4 regions of the Ruegeria sp. CI1 genome follow, and region 4 is predicted to be linked to each of the others. Evidence: riboswitches for the same ligand, from Rfam matches in the RefSeq annotation. Region 4 holds a riboswitch; each other region holds the start of a gene.
The links. A riboswitch is a leader RNA that binds a small molecule or an ion and turns the genes downstream of it on or off. The one in region 4 is predicted to bind cobalamin.
Positions count from the first base shown of each region.

Region 1: another riboswitch for cobalamin. It lies ahead of bluB (5,6-dimethylbenzimidazole synthase); the one in region 4 lies ahead of ACR0LZ_RS17790 (CbtB domain-containing protein).
Region 2: another riboswitch for cobalamin. It lies ahead of ACR0LZ_RS03030 (ABC transporter substrate-binding protein); the one in region 4 lies ahead of ACR0LZ_RS17790 (CbtB domain-containing protein).
Region 3: another riboswitch for cobalamin. It lies ahead of ACR0LZ_RS12580 (hypothetical protein); the one in region 4 lies ahead of ACR0LZ_RS17790 (CbtB domain-containing protein).

Region 1 covers NZ_JBQFQP010000003.1:63,316-67,616, reverse strand. Annotated here, with positions in the region: gene ACR0LZ_RS04100 (glycosyltransferase family 4 protein) at 1-457, shown strand, start outside; gene ACR0LZ_RS04095 (aspartate-semialdehyde dehydrogenase) at 570-1,592, shown strand; cobalamin riboswitch at 1,668-1,846, shown strand; gene bluB (5,6-dimethylbenzimidazole synthase) at 1,891-2,658, shown strand; gene ACR0LZ_RS04085 (carbonic anhydrase) at 2,703-3,353, opposite strand; gene ACR0LZ_RS04080 (hypothetical protein) at 3,504-3,893, shown strand; gene ACR0LZ_RS04075 (leucyl aminopeptidase family protein) at 3,956-4,301, shown strand, end outside.
Region 2 covers NZ_JBQFQP010000002.1:220,090-224,390, forward strand. Annotated here, with positions in the region: gene cphA (cyanophycin synthetase) at 1-109, shown strand, start outside; gene ACR0LZ_RS03025 (Mur ligase family protein) at 119-1,855, shown strand; cobalamin riboswitch at 1,898-2,090, shown strand; gene ACR0LZ_RS03030 (ABC transporter substrate-binding protein) at 2,240-3,250, shown strand; gene ACR0LZ_RS03035 (FecCD family ABC transporter permease) at 3,247-4,296, shown strand; partial or broken gene ACR0LZ_RS03040 (ABC transporter ATP-binding protein) at 4,293-4,301, shown strand, end outside.
Region 3 covers NZ_JBQFQP010000009.1:149,755-154,055, reverse strand. Annotated here, with positions in the region: gene ACR0LZ_RS12590 (alpha/beta hydrolase family protein) at 1-671, opposite strand, end outside; gene ACR0LZ_RS12585 (TetR/AcrR family transcriptional regulator) at 755-1,330, shown strand; cobalamin riboswitch at 1,394-1,599, shown strand; gene ACR0LZ_RS12580 (hypothetical protein) at 1,689-2,093, shown strand; gene ACR0LZ_RS12575 (protein-tyrosine phosphatase family protein) at 2,132-2,635, opposite strand; gene ACR0LZ_RS12570 (DNA polymerase III subunit gamma/tau) at 2,804-4,301, shown strand, end outside.
Region 4 covers NZ_JBQFQP010000016.1:72,845-77,145, forward strand. Annotated here, with positions in the region: gene ACR0LZ_RS17775 (DUF1636 family protein) at 1-304, shown strand, start outside; gene ACR0LZ_RS17780 (hypothetical protein) at 292-774, opposite strand; gene ACR0LZ_RS17785 (CbtA family protein) at 841-1,533, opposite strand; gene ACR0LZ_RS17790 (CbtB domain-containing protein) at 1,537-1,707, opposite strand; cobalamin riboswitch at 1,743-1,953, opposite strand; gene cobF (precorrin-6A synthase (deacetylating)) at 1,997-2,740, opposite strand; gene cobA (uroporphyrinogen-III C-methyltransferase) at 2,733-3,461, opposite strand; gene ACR0LZ_RS17805 (cobyrinic acid a,c-diamide synthase CobB) at 3,458-4,301, opposite strand, start outside.

The sequences.
Region 1 (4,301 bases), on a different contig from region 4:
TGTCATGGGCCGGGCGACCGAGCAGCACACCGGCTTTCTGAACGATCTGAAACAGAAGGTCGCAGACGCCGGGCTGGCCCACCGCATCCTGTTCAAGCCCGAGGTCACCGTGGACCGGATCGCGGAATGGTATCAGGTGCTGGACCTGTTCATCGCCCCCCAGCGATGGGAAGGGTTCGGCCTGACCCCGCTGGAGGCGATGGCCTGCGGTGTGCCGGTGGTGGCCACCGATGTGGGCGCGTTTTCCGAAATCGTGACCGACCCGTCGCTGGGCCGCGTCGTGGCCCCGAACAACATTCAGGCGCTGGCCGGCGCGGCGGCGGAGATGCTGGCGGACCGCGATTCTCTGGCCCGGTCCGGAGTGGCGGCCCGCACCCATGTAGAGACGCATTTTGATATCGAGGGCGAAGCAAATGCGCTGGTCGAGGTCTATGAGGGCCTTCTGGCCGGGGGCTGAGACACAGCGCCACGCCTCAAATTGACGTCAGGGACGCAAATACGCCGCCTGCCCCCTTTCTTCTGCGACAAAGGGTGCTATGAACGCGCGTCCTTAACTCAGGAGACAAGACATGGGCTATCGCGTCGTCGTCGTCGGCGCCACGGGCAACGTGGGCCGCGAAATGCTGAACATCCTGGCCGAGCGCCAGTTCCCCGTGGACGAAATTGCCGCTTTGGCAAGCCGTCGTTCGCTGGGCACCGAAGTCAGCTTTGGCGACAAGACGATCAAGACCCAGGACTTGGCCACCTTTGACTTTACCGGCTGGGACATGGCGCTGTTTGCCGTGGGTTCGGCCGCGACCAAGGATTATGCGCCCAAGGCGGCGGCGGCGGGCTGTGTCGTGATCGACAACTCGTCGCTCTATCGCTATGACCCGGACATTCCGCTGATCGTGCCGGAAGTGAACCCGCAGGCGATCCACGACTATTCCAAGAAGAACATCATCGCGAACCCCAACTGCTCGACCGCGCAGATGGTGGTTGCGCTGAAGCCGCTGCATGACCGTGCCAGGATCAAACGCGTCGTGGTATCGACCTATCAGTCGGTGTCGGGCGCGGGCAAGGAAGGCATGGACGAGCTGTGGGATCAGACCAAGGCCGTCTACAACCCGATCACCGAGGTCGAGCCGAAGAAGTTCCAGAAGCAGATCGCCTTCAACGTCATTCCGCATATCGACGTCTTCATGGAGGATGGCTCGACCAAGGAAGAGTGGAAGATGGTCGCCGAAACCAAGAAAATCGTCGACCCCAAGATCAAGGTCACCGCGACCTGCGTCCGCGTTCCGGTCTTCGTGGGCCATTCCGAGGCGGTGAACATCGAGTTCGAGGAGTTCCTGGACGAAGACGAGGCGCGCGACATCCTGCGCGAGGCACCCGGCATCATGGTGATCGACAAGCGCGAGGCCGGTGGCTATGTCACCCCGGTGGAATGCGTCGGCGATTTCGCCACCTTCATCAGCCGCATTCGCCAGGATTCGACCATCGAGAACGGCATTAACCTGTGGTGCGTCAGCGACAACCTGCGCAAGGGCGCGGCGCTGAACGCGGTGCAGATCGCCGAGCTGCTGGGACGGGAAGTTCTGAAGAAGGGGTGAAGCTCCTTCGGATTGGGAATGTCAGGGGCGCGGAAACCGTGCCCCTTTTTCGTTGACCTGCCTGCGTGACCGACTAATGTCCGGCCACCTTTCGGTGCCCGCCCGTGCGGGAGAATCGGGAACGCGGTGCAAACCCGCGACGTGCCCAACGCTGTAAGGGGGACTGTGCGGACATGAACCACTGGCCTTGGCCGGGAAGGGGTTCGCGCGGGAAGATCCCGAGTCAGAAGACCGGCCGGAAGGGATGGCGCAGCCTGCGTGGACGGCGGGCGGCGCGGGACCATCCAAGGGGACTCCGATGGCCATTACCACCGAACCGGCGCTGATGGCGCCCGACGCTTTTGACAAGGCGAGCCGCGAAGCGGTTTATCGAACCATCCTCAACCGTCGCGACACCCGCGGGGATTTCCTGCCGGACCCGATACCCGAAGACCGGTTGAGCCGTGTCCTTTTGGCGGCGCATCACGCGCCATCGGTGGGATTCATGCAGCCGTGGGATTTCCTGATCCTGCAGGACCGTGATATGCGCCGGCAGGTGCATGAGCTGTTTGCCAAGGCCCATGCTGAGGCCGCGCTGATGTTCCCGGTCGAGCAGCGCGACACTTATCGCAAGCTCAAGCTGGAAGGTATCCTCGAGGCGCCGATCAACATCTGCATCACTTGCGACCGCAGCCGCTCCGGGCCGGTGGTGATCGGTCGCACTCATATACCGGTGATGGACATGTTCTCGTCGGTCTGTGCGGTACAGAATTTCTGGCTGGCGGCACGAGCCGAGGGGCTGGGGGTGGGCTGGGTGTCGATCCTTGACAATGGCGCGCTGAAAGAGGTGCTGAACCTGCCTGCCGAGGTTGTACCCGTCGCATATCTTTGTGTCGGGCTGGTCCGTGGTTTTCACGACAGGCCGGAACTTGAAAAGGCCGGTTGGCTGCCGCGCCGCGCGATCACCGACCACGTGCACTTTGGTCAATGGGGGCAAACCGGCGGTGATGCAGAGCTGACCGGGCGCTTGCGCGCGGACCAGGCATCAATCGCAGACGGAACGTTCCTGTCGCGGCGGCTGGGCTGATTTCCAGAAGCGGTTCGGGCGCCGAAGGTCGGCGCCCGGGTCACTCAGACCGGTTCGAACTTTCCTTTCGCAGGATCATAGCTCTGCAATCCGCCTGCGCCGATGTCGGTCCACAGGCCGTGAATGCTGAGGCTTTTGGCCTCGACGGCGGAGGCGACGAACGGGAAGGTCATCAGGTTTTCCAGCGAGGCCACCACGGCCTGTTTCTCGAACTGGCGGGCCTGTTCGATGTTGTCCTTGAGATCGGCAACCAGATCGTATTTCGGTTTCAGGATATCCATCCAGCGCCCGACGAAGCTTTCCTTGGCCTCAAGCTGTGGCGCCTGCCCCTTGCACATGTCGATACAGCCCTGAACGCCACCGCATTGCGAATGGCCCAGCACGATCAGATGCGCGACCTTCAGCGCGGTGACCGCATATTCGATGGCCGCGCTGGTGCCGTGGTGATCGCCATCGGGCGCATAGGGCGGTACCAGATTGGCAATGTTGCGGTGGATAAAGAATTCGCCCTGATCGGCGCCGAAGATAGATGTGACGTGCACCCGGCTGTCGCAGCAGGAGATCACCATGGCGCGCGGATGCTGCCCTTCGTTGGCCAATGTGCGGTACCAGGCCTCGTTCTCGGCATAGGTCGTGGCTTTCCAGCCATGGTAGCGCTTGACCAGATAATTCGGCAGAGGTTTAGCGAAGTCCATTCCAGTAAATCCCCAAGGTTTTCTGTGCTGCAGCGTGATCTAATCCGAATTGAAACAAAATTCGAGACATTATCCACTTTTGCCGAAACCTTTTGCCAACCACTGTGGCGCGAGGATGCGACCGTGCCGTGGGGGTGCGACTTTATTGGGGTGAACGTGGTGGAGAAAGTGATCACACTCGTTCAGAGGGAAACCGTGCGACTGGATCCGGACCCTCTGGGAAATCTTTACGATCAGCTGGGCGATTCGGGCGCCGAGGATGTGGTATGCCGCGCCATCGAAGAGCTGGCCCTGCGGCTGTCGCGATGCGAACTCATGTGGCGACAACGGGATTGGCTGGGTCTGCGCAAGGCCGCACGCTCGCTGGTGGCGATTGCCGAACAGGTCGGCATGACGGCGCTGACCCGCGTGGCGGGAGATGTGTCAGAAGCCGTGGATGCCGGAGACCACGTCGCCGCCAGCGCCACGCTGTTCCGCCTGATCCGGGTCGGCGAGCAGTCGTTGGTTGCGGTTTGGGACCAACGGCATCTTTCGATCTGAAATGGCTTGCAGGCGCCCCGGCGCAAGGTAGTCTGGCCGCACCTCAACCAAGCGAGCCGTTCATGCCCCTGTCTTTTGCCCCTCCCTCCGACGACGCCCTGCACCTGCATGTAATTGAACAGGCCGCGCTTGATGCCTGGCTGGATGCGCAGGGCAGCGAGGTTCGGGGTTGGGTAGCGTCCAACGGGTTCACCGGCGCACTGGGACAGGCGCTGTTGGTGCCGGGCCGCGAAGGCGCGGTGCGATTTGCGCTGGCCGGGTACGGCGACGCGACCAAGCGCGCGCGCAAGCGGTTTCCGCTGGCCGCCGCCGCCGAAAAGCTGCCCAAAGGCAGTTATCGGATCGTCTCGGGGCTGGCCGATCAGGATACCGCCAACGAGGCGCTTGGATGGCTGCTGACCGGATACG
Region 2 (4,301 bases), on a different contig from region 4:
TGCCCCCGTTCCCGGCGCGTTCGAGGAGCTGTTTGACAGCGATCAGGCGCTGATCCGGGATGAACGCGGCGTGCGGCTGCCGCGGGATGTTGGTGAGGACTCCGACTGAGGGGGCGACATGGACAGGATAGAGGCGCTTGAAACCGCGCTGACCATCACCTGCGCGCAAAGCGATCTGTTTCGTGTGGATGACGCGCGCCGACTGACCGGGCCGGGCCTGATGTGGGACAGTCCGGGGGCGGTTGTCGATGTGTTTTTCGACGGTGATCTGGCGCAGCGTGTCACCGGCTTGTGGCAGGTGCATGCGCGCCGCGTGCTGGATGCGCTGGGCTGGCAGGATGAGGCGCTGGCGTGGCGGGCGTTCACCGGCGGCGTGAACCTGGCGATTTCCGCGCCGATGGATCAGCTGTATTCGGCGGTTTTTGCGGCCCAGACCGCCTGGCATTTCTGCGCGGCGGAGTTGACGGGGGCGGCCTCGGGAAATTTCGAGGCGATGGTTGCCGACCTCAGGGGCGTCATGGAGCGTGAGGCCAACCCGGCCCTGATCGCGCTGATCAAGGCGGCGGAGAAGCACGGCGTCGATATCCTGTGCGACGATGACGAGATCTCGCTGGGTCACGGCGCGGGCAGCCGGACATGGGCCTGGGATGCGTTGCCCTCGCCCGACGCGGTGGATTGGGGCGCGTTGCACAACATTCCCGTCGCTTTCATCACCGGCACCAACGGCAAGACCACGACGACCCGTCTGCTGGAGGCGATTGCCCGTGCGTCGGGCCGGGTGGCGGGGCTGACCTCGACCGAGTTCGTGCGGGTGGGGGACGATATCCTGGACCGGGGCGACTATTCCGGGCCGGGCGGTGCACGGATGCTGTTGCGGGACCGTCGGCTTGAGATCGCCTGTCTTGAGGTGGCGCGCGGCGGCATCCTGCGCCGGGGGCTGCCGACCCGCGCGGCCTCGGCCGCGGTGGTGACGAATGTGGCCAACGATCATCTGGGCCAGTACGGCGTCAACACGGTGCCGGAACTGGCGCAGGCGAAGTTTGCCGTGCGCCGCGCCCTGAAGAAGGGCGGTGTTCTGGTCCTGAACGCGGATGATCCCTTTGTGCGGGACGAGGCGGAAACCACGCCGGGTGTGATCTGGTGGTTCTCGCTGGACCCGGAAAACGATCTGATCCGCCGCGCCCGCGAGCGGGGAGAGTGCTGTTCGTTCCTGCGTGGAGAAGAGATCGTGTTCTTCGATGGGCAGGCCGAGCAGGTCATTCAATCGGTTCGCGATGTGCCGCTGACCATGGGGGGTGCGGCGCGCTATAACATCCTGAACGCGATGGCGGCGCTGTGCCTTGCGCGTGCGATGGAGATCCCGGTTGAGGCCATTCGCGCCGGGCTGGCCGGGTTCAGGCCCGATGCCCGTGACAATCCGGGCCGGTGCAACGAGTTCGCCTTTAACGGCGCGCGGGTGTTTGTCGATTTTGCCCACAATCCACATTCGATTGCGGCCGTGTGCGAGGCGCTGGGCGGGCTGTCGGCAAAGCGGCGCTTCATCGTGCTGAGCCATGCGGGCGATCGGTCGGACCAGGATATCCGGGAGGTCACCAGAACGGCGCTGGGGTTTCAACCGGATGTGGTGGTCGCTGCCGAGTTGGAAGGGTATCTGCGGGGGCGTGAGCTGGGCGAGATTCCGGCACTGATCCGGCAGACCGCCACGGAATGCGGGCTGCGGGAGGATCAGGTTCTGCGCGCGGCCTCGCCGGTCGAGGCCAGCAGGATGATCCTGGATCGGGTCGAGCCCGGTGATCTGGCGCTGTTGCTGGTTCTGTCAGAGCGCGATGCGGTGCTGAACCTTTTGCAGAGCTAGCCCGGGCGCGCGCAGAATTTTCTTGCCGCACCGTAAGGATTGCACTAAGCGCGCGGTACCGGTCCCGAAAGGGCTAAGAGGGAATCCGAGGTGCCGCGCGGCATCAACCGGAACTGCCCCCGCAACTGTAGGCGGCGAGCGCTGTCCGTTCGTGTCACTGGGCCTTTCAGGTCTGGGAAGACAGGACAGGCGACGACCCGTCAGTCAGGAGACCTGCCGGTAAAAACCGAAACACACCGGACGGGGTTGTCCGGGGAGGTTGCCAAAGGATCCTGCCGGGGGCCGTGCGCCGCCCTGCACCGACAGAAGGCGAAATGCGACTGTCGCTTTGGTCAATGCCCTTTCACCCGTTCTCCGGTCATTGACATATGGAGATCGATCATCATGGTTTTGCGTACCGGCCTTGTGGGCCTTTCCCTGTCTCTGTCGGCGGCAAGTGTGGCCGCCAGCGAAGATTTTCCGCTGACCATCGAAAACTGCGGCCATTCGGTGACGTTCGAGGCGCCAGTGGCGTCGGCGGTCACGGTCGGTCAGGCCGCGACCGAGGTGCTTTATGCGCTGGGGCTGGGCGAGCAGGTTCTGGGAACCTCGGTCTGGTTCAACGAGGTTCTGCCTGAATTTGCCGAGGTGAACGCCAAGGTGGAGCGTCTGGCCGACAACGACCCCAGCTTTGAAAGCGTGGTTGCCAGGCGGCCCGGTCTGGTGGCGGCGCAATATGAATGGCATGTCGGCCCCGAAGGCATCGTTGCCACGCGAGAACAGTTTCACGAACTGGGCATTCCGACCTATGTGATGCCTGCCGATTGCGTCGGCAAGGACAACTCGGTCGGCAGTGACGGGACGCGGATCGAGATGTTCTCGACCGATACGCTGTATCAGGGGATCGAGGAACTGGCCGCTGTCTTTGGGGCGTCCGAGAAGGGTGCGGAACTGGTGGCGGACTACAGGGCGCGCGAGGCCGCAGCCATTGCCAGGGCGAAGGCGGTGGAACTTGACGACGTGTCCGCCGTGTTCTGGTTCTCGTCCCCGGAGATGGAAAGCGATCCGTTCGTGGCCGGGCAGAAAGGCGCGCCGGGATATATGATGAACGCGCTGGGCATCCGCAACGTCATCGAAACGGATGAGGAATGGCCGACGGTGGGCTGGGAAACCATTGCCAAGGCCAATCCGACTGTCATCGTGATCGCCAAGATGGACCGTCGCCGCTTTGCCGCCGATGACTATGAGAAAAAGCTGGAGTTTCTGCGCAACGACCCGGTGGCCAGCCGGATGGATGCGGTCAGGAACGACCGCATCGTCATCATGGACGCGCAGGCCATGGACGCCACCATACGCGCAATTCCGGCGCTGGAGGATCTGGCCGAGGAGTTGAGCAGCGGCGGTAACAGCCAGTGAGCGAGATCGCCGCAATCGCCCGGCACGTACTGGGGGCCGTGTGCCTTGCCGTGCCGGTGCTGGTTGCGGCGGTTCTGGCGGGCGCGATGATCGGGGAAACCGCGCTTGCGCCCGAGCTCGTGTTTTCAGTGCTGGCCAACAAGCTGGCCGGGGCGGGTCTGGCCGTCGATCCGATCGATCAGGGGATCGTGTGGAGTTACCGGTTGCCACGGGCGCTGGTCGCCGCGGCCTGCGGCGCGGGACTGGCCGTGGCGGGTGTGGTGCTGCAGGCGCTGCTGCGCAACGCGCTGGCCGATCCGTATATTCTGGGCATCTCTGCCGGGGCCTCGACCGGGGCGGTGGCGGTGACCATCGCCGGATTGGGCGGCGGCGCGTTGTCGCTGTCCTTTGGCGCGTTCAACGGTGCGCTGCTGGCTTTTGGGTTCGTTGCCATCCTGGCCCGTGCGGCGGGTGCGGGTGGCGGACGGGCGGCAACGGCGCAGATCGTTCTGGCGGGGATTGCGGGATCGCAGCTGTTCAACGCGATGACGGCCTTCATCATCGCCAAATCCGCAAATGCCGATCAGGCGCGCGGAATCATGTTCTGGCTGATGGGCAACCTGAGCGGGGTGCGCTGGCCGGATGTGTATCTTGCGATACCTGTGGCTTTTGCCGGCTGGCTGATCTGCCGTTTTCACGCCCGCGCGCTGGATGCCTTTACCTTTGGTTCGGATTCCGCGGCGTCACTGGGCATACCCGTCCGGCGGGTTCAGGCGGTGCTGATCCTTGCCACCGCGCTGACGACGGCGGTCATGGTATCGATCGTGGGGTCCATCGGCTTTGTCGGGCTGGTGATCCCGCATGCCGCGCGATTTCTGGTGGGGCCGGGGCATCGCCGCCTGATCCCGACCGCCGCCCTGATCGGTGCCGTGTTCCTGATTGGAGCGGATATCGTGTCGCGCATCATCATCCCCGGTCAGGTCCTGCCCATCGGGGTGGTGACTGCGTTGATAGGTGCGCCAGCCTTTGCCGTCATTCTGGTGCGCGGACAAAGGAGCGCGCGATGAGGATC
Region 3 (4,301 bases), on a different contig from region 4:
ATCATATCCACAGATGCGCCACTTCTTTCCCAGTCGGGTTTCGGTAAGGTCGTTCCGGCATCCGGCAGATAGCTTTTTGCGGATGTGCACCATTTTCGCCATTGCCAATAGACCGGAGCAGGTAGATCTGCTCCGAACCCAACAAGACGCCCAGGCAAATACCCCAAACTCTTAACCAGCAGCGGAACATGCCCGAACCAAAACATTCTGGCGAGCGCTTGATAAGGCCAAGGGTGATCGCGATGTTGTACCAGCCCTGAACAGACACAGATCATTCTGTCGATTTCTTCGATGCCAGGCTGCAAAGGACCGAGCATCCCGCCAATCGAATGCCCGATGACCCAAAGCTTTGAATTTGGGAACCGACGACGCATTTCCGTCCGAGCCGCGGGCATGTCGACCAATGCCCAATCGGTCATGGATGACTTGGATTTCTTTAGGTTGCCGGTCAAAGAGTGGCCGAAATCCCGGTAATCGTACGTCAGACAAGCAATTCCGCGTTCTAAGGCCAGCCACGATGCGAAATGTCTGTAGTAGTCCCTCGGAACACCGGTCGCCCCATTGAGCACGACCGTAACTTCTGGCTTTTCTTTCGCATGAAAGAGGCGGGCAGACAGTTGGTAGTCGCCCGAGTGAATAAGAAGGTCTTCAGCTGACACCTGGTCCTGCATATTTAACTCCGCGCCCCCTAGACCGGTCGGTCTAGTCCTGATCTCTGGACCAATTGGTCCAGTGCTGTCAATAATCCACGCAAATGACTGAACGTCCTTTGCCAACAAAAGAGCGCCTGATTCGGGCTGCGGCCGACCTTTTCCAGAGGTCGGGCTATCACGGGGTCGGGCTGAACGAAGTTCTTTCCGTGGCTGACGCACCCAAAGGATCGCTGTATCACCATTTCCCGAATGGAAAGGCCGATCTGGCGCTTGCGGCCGCTACTTGGGCGTCCGATGCGATGCTTGGTCTTATTGCCGCGTCATTTGAGCCTGCGGAAGATTTCCAGTCCGGGGCCACAACTCTTTGCAACAAGATAGCGAAACTTTTCGACAAATCAGGTCAGTGGGATACCTGCCCGATTTCCGCTACTTTGTTCGAAGGGCCGGACAACAATATATTCCGCAACCATGCCTATCACTTGTACGAGGGTTGGATAACCGAAGTCGCACATCACGCAAGGCGACTTGGAGTGGCCGAGCCAGAATTCGCGGCAGATACTGTGTTCATACTGCTCCAGGGCGGGTGGCAGTTGGCCCGGGCAAGGCGATCTTCGGAGACCCTAAGAAACGTGCCTTGCCGCTTGAGCAAGATGTCGACGTCTAAACAAATTCAGTAAACCCGCCCGGCGCGACAAAGGTGCTTGAACCGCAGGATTCGTCTTGACCCAGAATTGTGCGCCCGCTAGCGATTAGGCGATGGTTTCCGGCCGCGTTCACGGTCGGAATGAAAAGGGAACACGGTACGGTTCTTCCAGAACCAATTCCGCGACTGCCCCCGCAACTGTAGGCGGCGAGCGAAGCCGAAATGCCACTGGTCCAAGGGCCGGGAAGGTCGGCAAAGCAGCGACCCGCAAGTCAGGAGACCTGCCATCGGAACTGAAACTCGAACTCGGGCGGGGTGTCCGGGACAGGGTCCGATAGCTGATTGCTGTCCTTCCCGTCCGTTGTCCTCGTCACCAGCGCGGAGGGCGCGACATGATTTGGAAATCCGACAAGCACCTGTTCACGGCAACAGTGTGCCAGAAAACCGGTAAACCCTGCCCGGCATTGGCGCAAATGGGTAAAAAACTGGCACAGGCGATATCTGCGGCAAAGCCATTGACTGCAGATGACTTCGAGATCGACGGAAGCTGCGCACTTGAACATTGTGCCACTGGGTGCGATGCCAGATTCCGCGCCGATCATTCTCGCATTCGAGTATTCTGCGGTGTGAATGACGAGGCGGATAGCGAACGCCTGAACCAGATTGAAGACGCTCTATTGAACTCTTCTCGGACCGTTTTTCCCTCGGGTTGGATCAAGCAGATGCCCTGCGCGTTCCTCGAAGCAGTTCCGCAGGGCAATCAGGCGGCAGAAACCGCCTGCCACGCGCCACTTTGAAAGACCGCCAACGCAAAAACATAACCCTCAGTCCGGCCTCAGGGCCGGTCTGCCACCATCTGCCCTTTCAGCGCCCAATCCATTTGGGGTTCGGTTTCGACGGCGCAGGGGCGAATGGCGCGTAGCCGTTTCAGCGCATCCGAAGGTCTTTCACCACATTCGACCATCAACCTCAGCGCAGCCATTCCCGATCTTCCGCAACCGCCACGACAGTGGATCAAAATCCGACCACCGCCAGCAAGTGCCTGCCGCGCAGACGCACTGGTCTCGGCCCATTTCGCCTGGACATGACTGGGCGGAATACCAAAATCTTCGATCGGCAAATGGACCCATCGGCAGGCGCGCGCCTGAATATCCAAGCCGAAACTGCGCGCGCCGTCTTGGATCATTTCGACCTCTGTCGTCATCGAAATCACTAGGCCCGGTTTCCAGTCGGCAATGGTGTCGAGGTCAGAAGGATAGTCTCCGCTCCGACCCGGCATCTGGCAGATAGCCAATGTGCCTCCGCCCACCTGCAGCCCAAATATCACCAGTTGTGACACGATTAGCTCCCACACAACCAACACGCTGAAATCTGCATTCTCCAATGGATGCCTGAGTGTTTTACCCCGGCTTGCAAGCAATCCAAACCAAAATCGGACCTGCTGCTGTGGACGCGGGCATCGCGGCACACTACGCTGCGGTTTTAAGACGAATCCGGCAGAGCAGACATGACCGACACCGCACCCGCACCCTATCAGGTTCTTGCCCGAAAATATCGCCCCGAAACCTTTGCCGATCTGGTCGGCCAGGATTCGATGGTGCGGACACTAAGAAACGCCTTTGAAGCAGACCGGATTGCGCAGGCTTTTATCATGACCGGCATTCGCGGGACGGGTAAAACCACTACCGCACGGATCATCGCCAAGGGCATGAACTGCATCGGGCCGGATGGAAACGGAAAGCCGACAACTGAACCTTGCGGTCAGTGCGAGCATTGCGTTGCGATCATGGAAGGCCGTCATGTAGACGTGATGGAGATGGATGCAGCAAGCCGGACCGGTGTTGGCGACATTCGCGAGATCATCGACAGCGTCCGCTACCGCGCTGCCAGCGCGCGGTATAAGATTTACATTATCGACGAGGTTCACATGTTGTCGACCAGCGCGTTCAACGCGCTGCTGAAGACGCTTGAAGAACCTCCGGCGCACGTGAAATTCATTTTCGCGACAACTGAAATTCGCAAGGTTCCGGTCACAGTTCTGTCTCGTTGCCAGCGCTTTGATCTGCGTCGGATCGAACCCGAAGATATGATCGGCCTGCTACGCATGATCGCCGAATCGGAGGGAGCTCAGATCGCTGGCGACGCACTGGCTCTGATCACCCGCGCAGCTGAAGGTTCGGCCCGGGATGCGACCTCGCTTCTGGATCAGGCGATCTCGCATGGCGCCGGGGAGACCTCTGCGGATCAGGTACGTGCAATGTTGGGGCTGGCGGACCGGGGTCGGGTTCTGGACCTGATGGACATGATCCTGCGGGGCGATGCGGCGGGGGCATTGACCGAACTGGGTGCGCAATATGCCGAAGGCGCCGATCCATTGGCAGTGTTGCGAGATCTGGCCGAGATCACCCATTGGGTTTCTGTTGTCAAAATCACGCCTGATGCAGCAGAAGACCCGACCGTTTCGCCCGACGAACGCGCGCGAGGGATACAAATGGCACAGGCGCTGCCTATGCGCGTTTTGACGCGGATGTGGCAGATGCTGCTGAAGGCGCTGGAGGAAGTTTCTGGTGCGCCTAATTCCATGATGGCCGCCGAGATGGCGATCATTCGTCTGACTCATGTCGCCGATCTACCCAGCCCGGAAGAACTGATCAAGCGACTGCAGGATGCGCCTGCGCCACCGGCACCGAACGGCCCGGGTGGAGGAGTTCCCTTGTCAGGCGGGAGTACGTCGACCGCACAGTCAACAGCATCTTATGCGCCAGGCAACCAGTCCGCTCGGCGTCACAACAGCGGTGCGCCAGTTGCAGCCCTCGCGCAGGACCTGCAAGCCGCTTTGGGGCGATACCCAACATTCGAACACGTGGTCGAACTGATCCGCTCCAATCGTGACGGCAAGTTGCTGGTCGATGTTGAGGACGGGATTCGCCTTGTTGCTTATCAACCGGGGCGTATTGAGTTTACCCCGTCCGACAAAGCGCCCAACGATCTGGCCCAGAGGCTGG
Region 4 (4,301 bases):
TCGCGAGGCCGAGCGTGATGCCGTGACAGATGCGCTTGCAAAGGCCGGGCTTTCCGATCGGGTCGAACTTACGCAACACGCCTGTTTCAGCGCATGCGAGCAACCGGTTGCCCTGGGGTTGCAGGGGCAGGGACTGGCCTCGTATGTCTTTTCCGACCTTGATCCGGTCAAGGATGCTGACGACATCGCCGCCACTTGCCAGACTTATCTGGACAGCGCCTCGGGCTGGATCGAAGACGCCCGACCATGCGGGCGGCTTCGCCTGTGCCTGCGCGCGCGGATACCGGCGATTCAGTCGACCTGAACCGCGACCGAGGCGGCGACGGGCACGTCATCCACAGTCAGCTGGCTGTGATCGTTGGCGTTCAGAGAGACTTCGATCTCGACTTCGCCTTTGGGCAATTCGTCGATATGCATCCACTCGCCATAAAGGCGCGCCAGCTTGGCACCATTGACATAGACATGCGCATGGCCTTCGCCCGGCCTGTCCGCAAGCGAGGCATTTTCCGGGGAAAAGCGGAAATTCCGCGGAATGACATGCAGATTCCAACCGGCCATCGGATCTTTGGCAAGCATGACCTCAAGGCCCGGTGCGTCCGCGCCCGATGAAAAATTTACGGTTGTGGCATGATCATGTGAAACGGCTTCGCCGTGTTGGGCCGGGTCGCCGTGATCGTGGCCTTCAAATGTCACGCCATAACCCGCCGCCGTCACGAAACCTGCGCCAGCGCCAAAGATCAGGCCGATGCCGAAAAGTGCGAGAGATCGGAACATCTCGTATCCTTTTGATATAAATAATCCCGCCGGGCGTCTGGCCCGGCGGGATGCATCAGCAAACGATTACGCGTTGGCTTCGGCGCGTTTTCCTTCGGCCTGCCAGAAATATCCGGCAAACGTGCCCACCAGAGCCCAGGCGGCCATACCGACACCAAAGGCGCGCGCCGCGAACAGGGCGCCCAGTTCGGTCGGAACCGGGCCGGTAAAGCTGTCGGGTTCGGGGGCTCCGATCAGGTGCGGCGCCAAAAGCAGCACGGTCGCGATCAGGTAGCTGATCAGATTGCCACCGAACGCGATCAGCCACATGGCGACACCTGCCGCTGCCACGGTTCCGGTCCACCAGATCTGGCGCGCGGTGATGTTGGAATAGGCCACACCGGGCACCTCAGGCGCTAAGGACAGTCCGGGCGCGAAGTGGAAAGTGATGAAGCCCGCCAACCCCCACAGGATGCCGGTGCGGGCATTGACCTCATGGCCCATCCGTTCTGCCATCGACATCAGGGCCACCAGCACCAGCGCATAGCCGGTATAGGTCAGCATGGTGAACACGATGCTCAGCCCATCGCGCATCAGGTCGAACCCCGGCAGATCCGGATGTGCCGAAACGGCGGCTGCTCCGAAATGCACCAATTCGCCGGACTCGTAGAGTTCAGCGTGAAGCAGGACGGGCTGCACAAATACGAGCTGCAGCAGGGCGGTGATCAGCCCTGCTGCAGCGCCAGCGAACAACGCGCTGGTCAGAATGCGACTGAACATGGGTCAGTGGCAGGGGAAGCCGGTTGAGTGGCGCACATCATGAGCGGCGTCGTGCAGGGCGGATGCCTGAACATGGCCGGTCAGGGTGATGATCCCCAGACCCAGAACAACAGCAAACAGAGCCGGAAGGATGGCCGAACCGGCAGCAGATGCCTTGAGCGTTTTGGTCGTCATTTTAGTCCTCCTGAGCCGCCGCACCCGACGGCCGGTGTTTCGTTTCTTGCCTGGCAGGTCTCCTGGCTTGCGGGTCGGTGCCTCTGTTCGCCTTCCCCCCGGGACAGTTCCGGGAGTGGCTGGTTGAACAGAAGCTCACCGCTTACAGTCGCGGGGGCGGCTTTGGATTTGACCACCGGGATGGCCGCACCAAATTCCCTCTTAGCACCGGAATTCTCCGGCAGGACCAGACCCTTTCATTTAGCCGCGATGCAGTCGTTCGCGCAATTCCCATTTGCGACCCATTCGGTCATTTTTCGCGCCTGCGCAGCAAATAGATGTCCATGATCCAGCCATGATCGGCGCGTGCCCGGGCACGGGTTTCAAGAATCTTGTCCGCAACGTCCGCCAGAGGGCCTTTGACCAGGATTTCTTCCTTCATGCCCACATACGCGCCCCACCAAATGTCGAACGCCATCATATCAAGGCTTTGAAACGAGCATTCGCCGTCCAGCATGACCGCAACCTTGTCGGCACCGTCAGGCCAGCCCTCGTCCCGGATGCGGCGGCCGGTCGTGACGACATAGGGTGCGCCGATGTCGTTGATCGGAATCGCATGGGCGGCCGTCAGTGCCTGCAGCGCGGTGATGCCGGGAATCACCCGTGTGACCGGCTGCGGGTCCAGCCGCGACGCAATTCGCAGCGAACTGTCATAAAGCGATGGATCACCCCAGATCAGCAGCGCCACCTGCCGGGCCTGCGGAAACCCGGCGATCGTCTCCTGCCAGCGCAGGGCGATAGCGTCATGCCATTCGTCCACGCCGCGTAAATAGCCGTTATCGGCGCGGCGCCTGGGGATATCGAAATAGGCGATCTGAGGTGCCGCGTCCGCCACCTGCGCGATGATCTCCTCCCGCAGTCCAGCCAGATCGGCCTTGTTCTCGCCCTTGCGGGGGATCAGGATCAGGTCCGCCGCCCGTATCGCGTTTGCCCCCTGGAACGTGACGTGATCGGGATTGCCGGTGCCGATGCCAATCAGGTTCAGCTCATACATCCCCGAACTCCGCCAACGGGCCGTAAAGGATCAGGGCGGGGGCGGTGCCGACCTCTGATTTCAGTTGCTCCGCCAATGCTCCGATCGTTGCGCGTTGCAGTTTCTGGTCCGGCGTCGACACGGATTCGGCCATCAGCGCCGGGGTGTCGAGCGGCAGCCCGTGGACATTCAGCGCCTCGACCAGCAATGGAAACGTGCGCTTGCCCATGAAAACGACGGTGGTCGCGCCAGCATCGGCCAAGGCAGGTAAATTCAGATCCTGAGGCAGCTTGCCGCTGACATCATGGCCGGTGACGAACTGCACCCGCCGCGCCGTCAGCCTGCGGGTCAGCGGAATGCCCGCCGCCGCCGCCGCCGCGATGGCCGACGGGATGCCGGGAATGATCTCATAGTCGATACCGGCCTCGCGCAGGGCGACGATTTCCTCCTCCAACCGACCGAACAGACCACCATCACCGGATTTCAGCCGCACGACACGCTGTCCGGTCTGGGCATAATCGACCAGCAGACGGCTGACATGGTCCTGCTTGGGCGAGGGGCGACCGGCGCGTTTGCCGACACCGACCAGATCGGCATCCTCGCGCGCATGTTTCAGGATCGGACCGCTGCTCAGATCATCGAACAGCACCGCGTCGGCCTTGCCGAGCCGGTCCACCGCCTTGAGCGTCAAAAGTTCCGGGTCGCCGGGACCGGAGCCGATGAAAGAGACAAAGCCGCTCATGCCGAAGCCTCCGCAATCAGATGGAAAAAGGTGCCGGTAACGTTGCCGCGTACCGAGCCGGTTTGAGGGCCTTCGACCCCTTCAGCGTCAAAGACCTGCGCCAGTGGCGCGTCCGGTTGGTCGACAATCGACGAATAGTGAAACTCGTGCCCGCGCAACATTGCGCCCGCGCCATGTCCGGGTATCGGCGCAATCAGACGCGCCTTGCGGTATCCCAGATTGAACTTGCGTTTTTCATAGGACGTGACCAGACCCAACAGCCCGGCCATCTTGTGGCCTACCCCATCCTTGTCGATCAGTGCTTCGCCCAGGGCCATGTAACCGCCGCATTCACCGTGTACAGGCTTTGTCTCGGCATGTTTGCGCAGACCGGTCAGGAACGTGTCGGCTGTTGCCAGCTTGCCAGCATGCAATTCGGGATAACCACCCGGCAGCCAGACCAGATCGGCATCCGCCGCCGGCGCCTCATCCGCCAGCGGAGAAAACGGGAGGATTTCGGCCCCCGCCGCGCGCCAGCCTTCCAATAAATGCGGATAGGTAAAGGAAAACGCTTCGTCCCGTGCCAAAGCGATGCGCTGCGCCGGGGGGAATGGCAGCGCCGACGCCGAGGACCCTTGCGGGCTTGATGAAGCCGCCGCCTTGATCGCCTCCAGATCCACATGCTCGCGCAAAAACGCCGCGTAACCGGCAATCGCGCTTTCCAGATCGGGGTGTTCAACCGCCTGTATCAGGCCCAGATGCCGTTCAGGCAAGGTCAGATCGCCCCGGCGCGGCAGTACGCCCAGCACCGGCAGACCCGCACGCTCCATCCCCAACCGGGTCAGGCGTTCATGTCGGGGG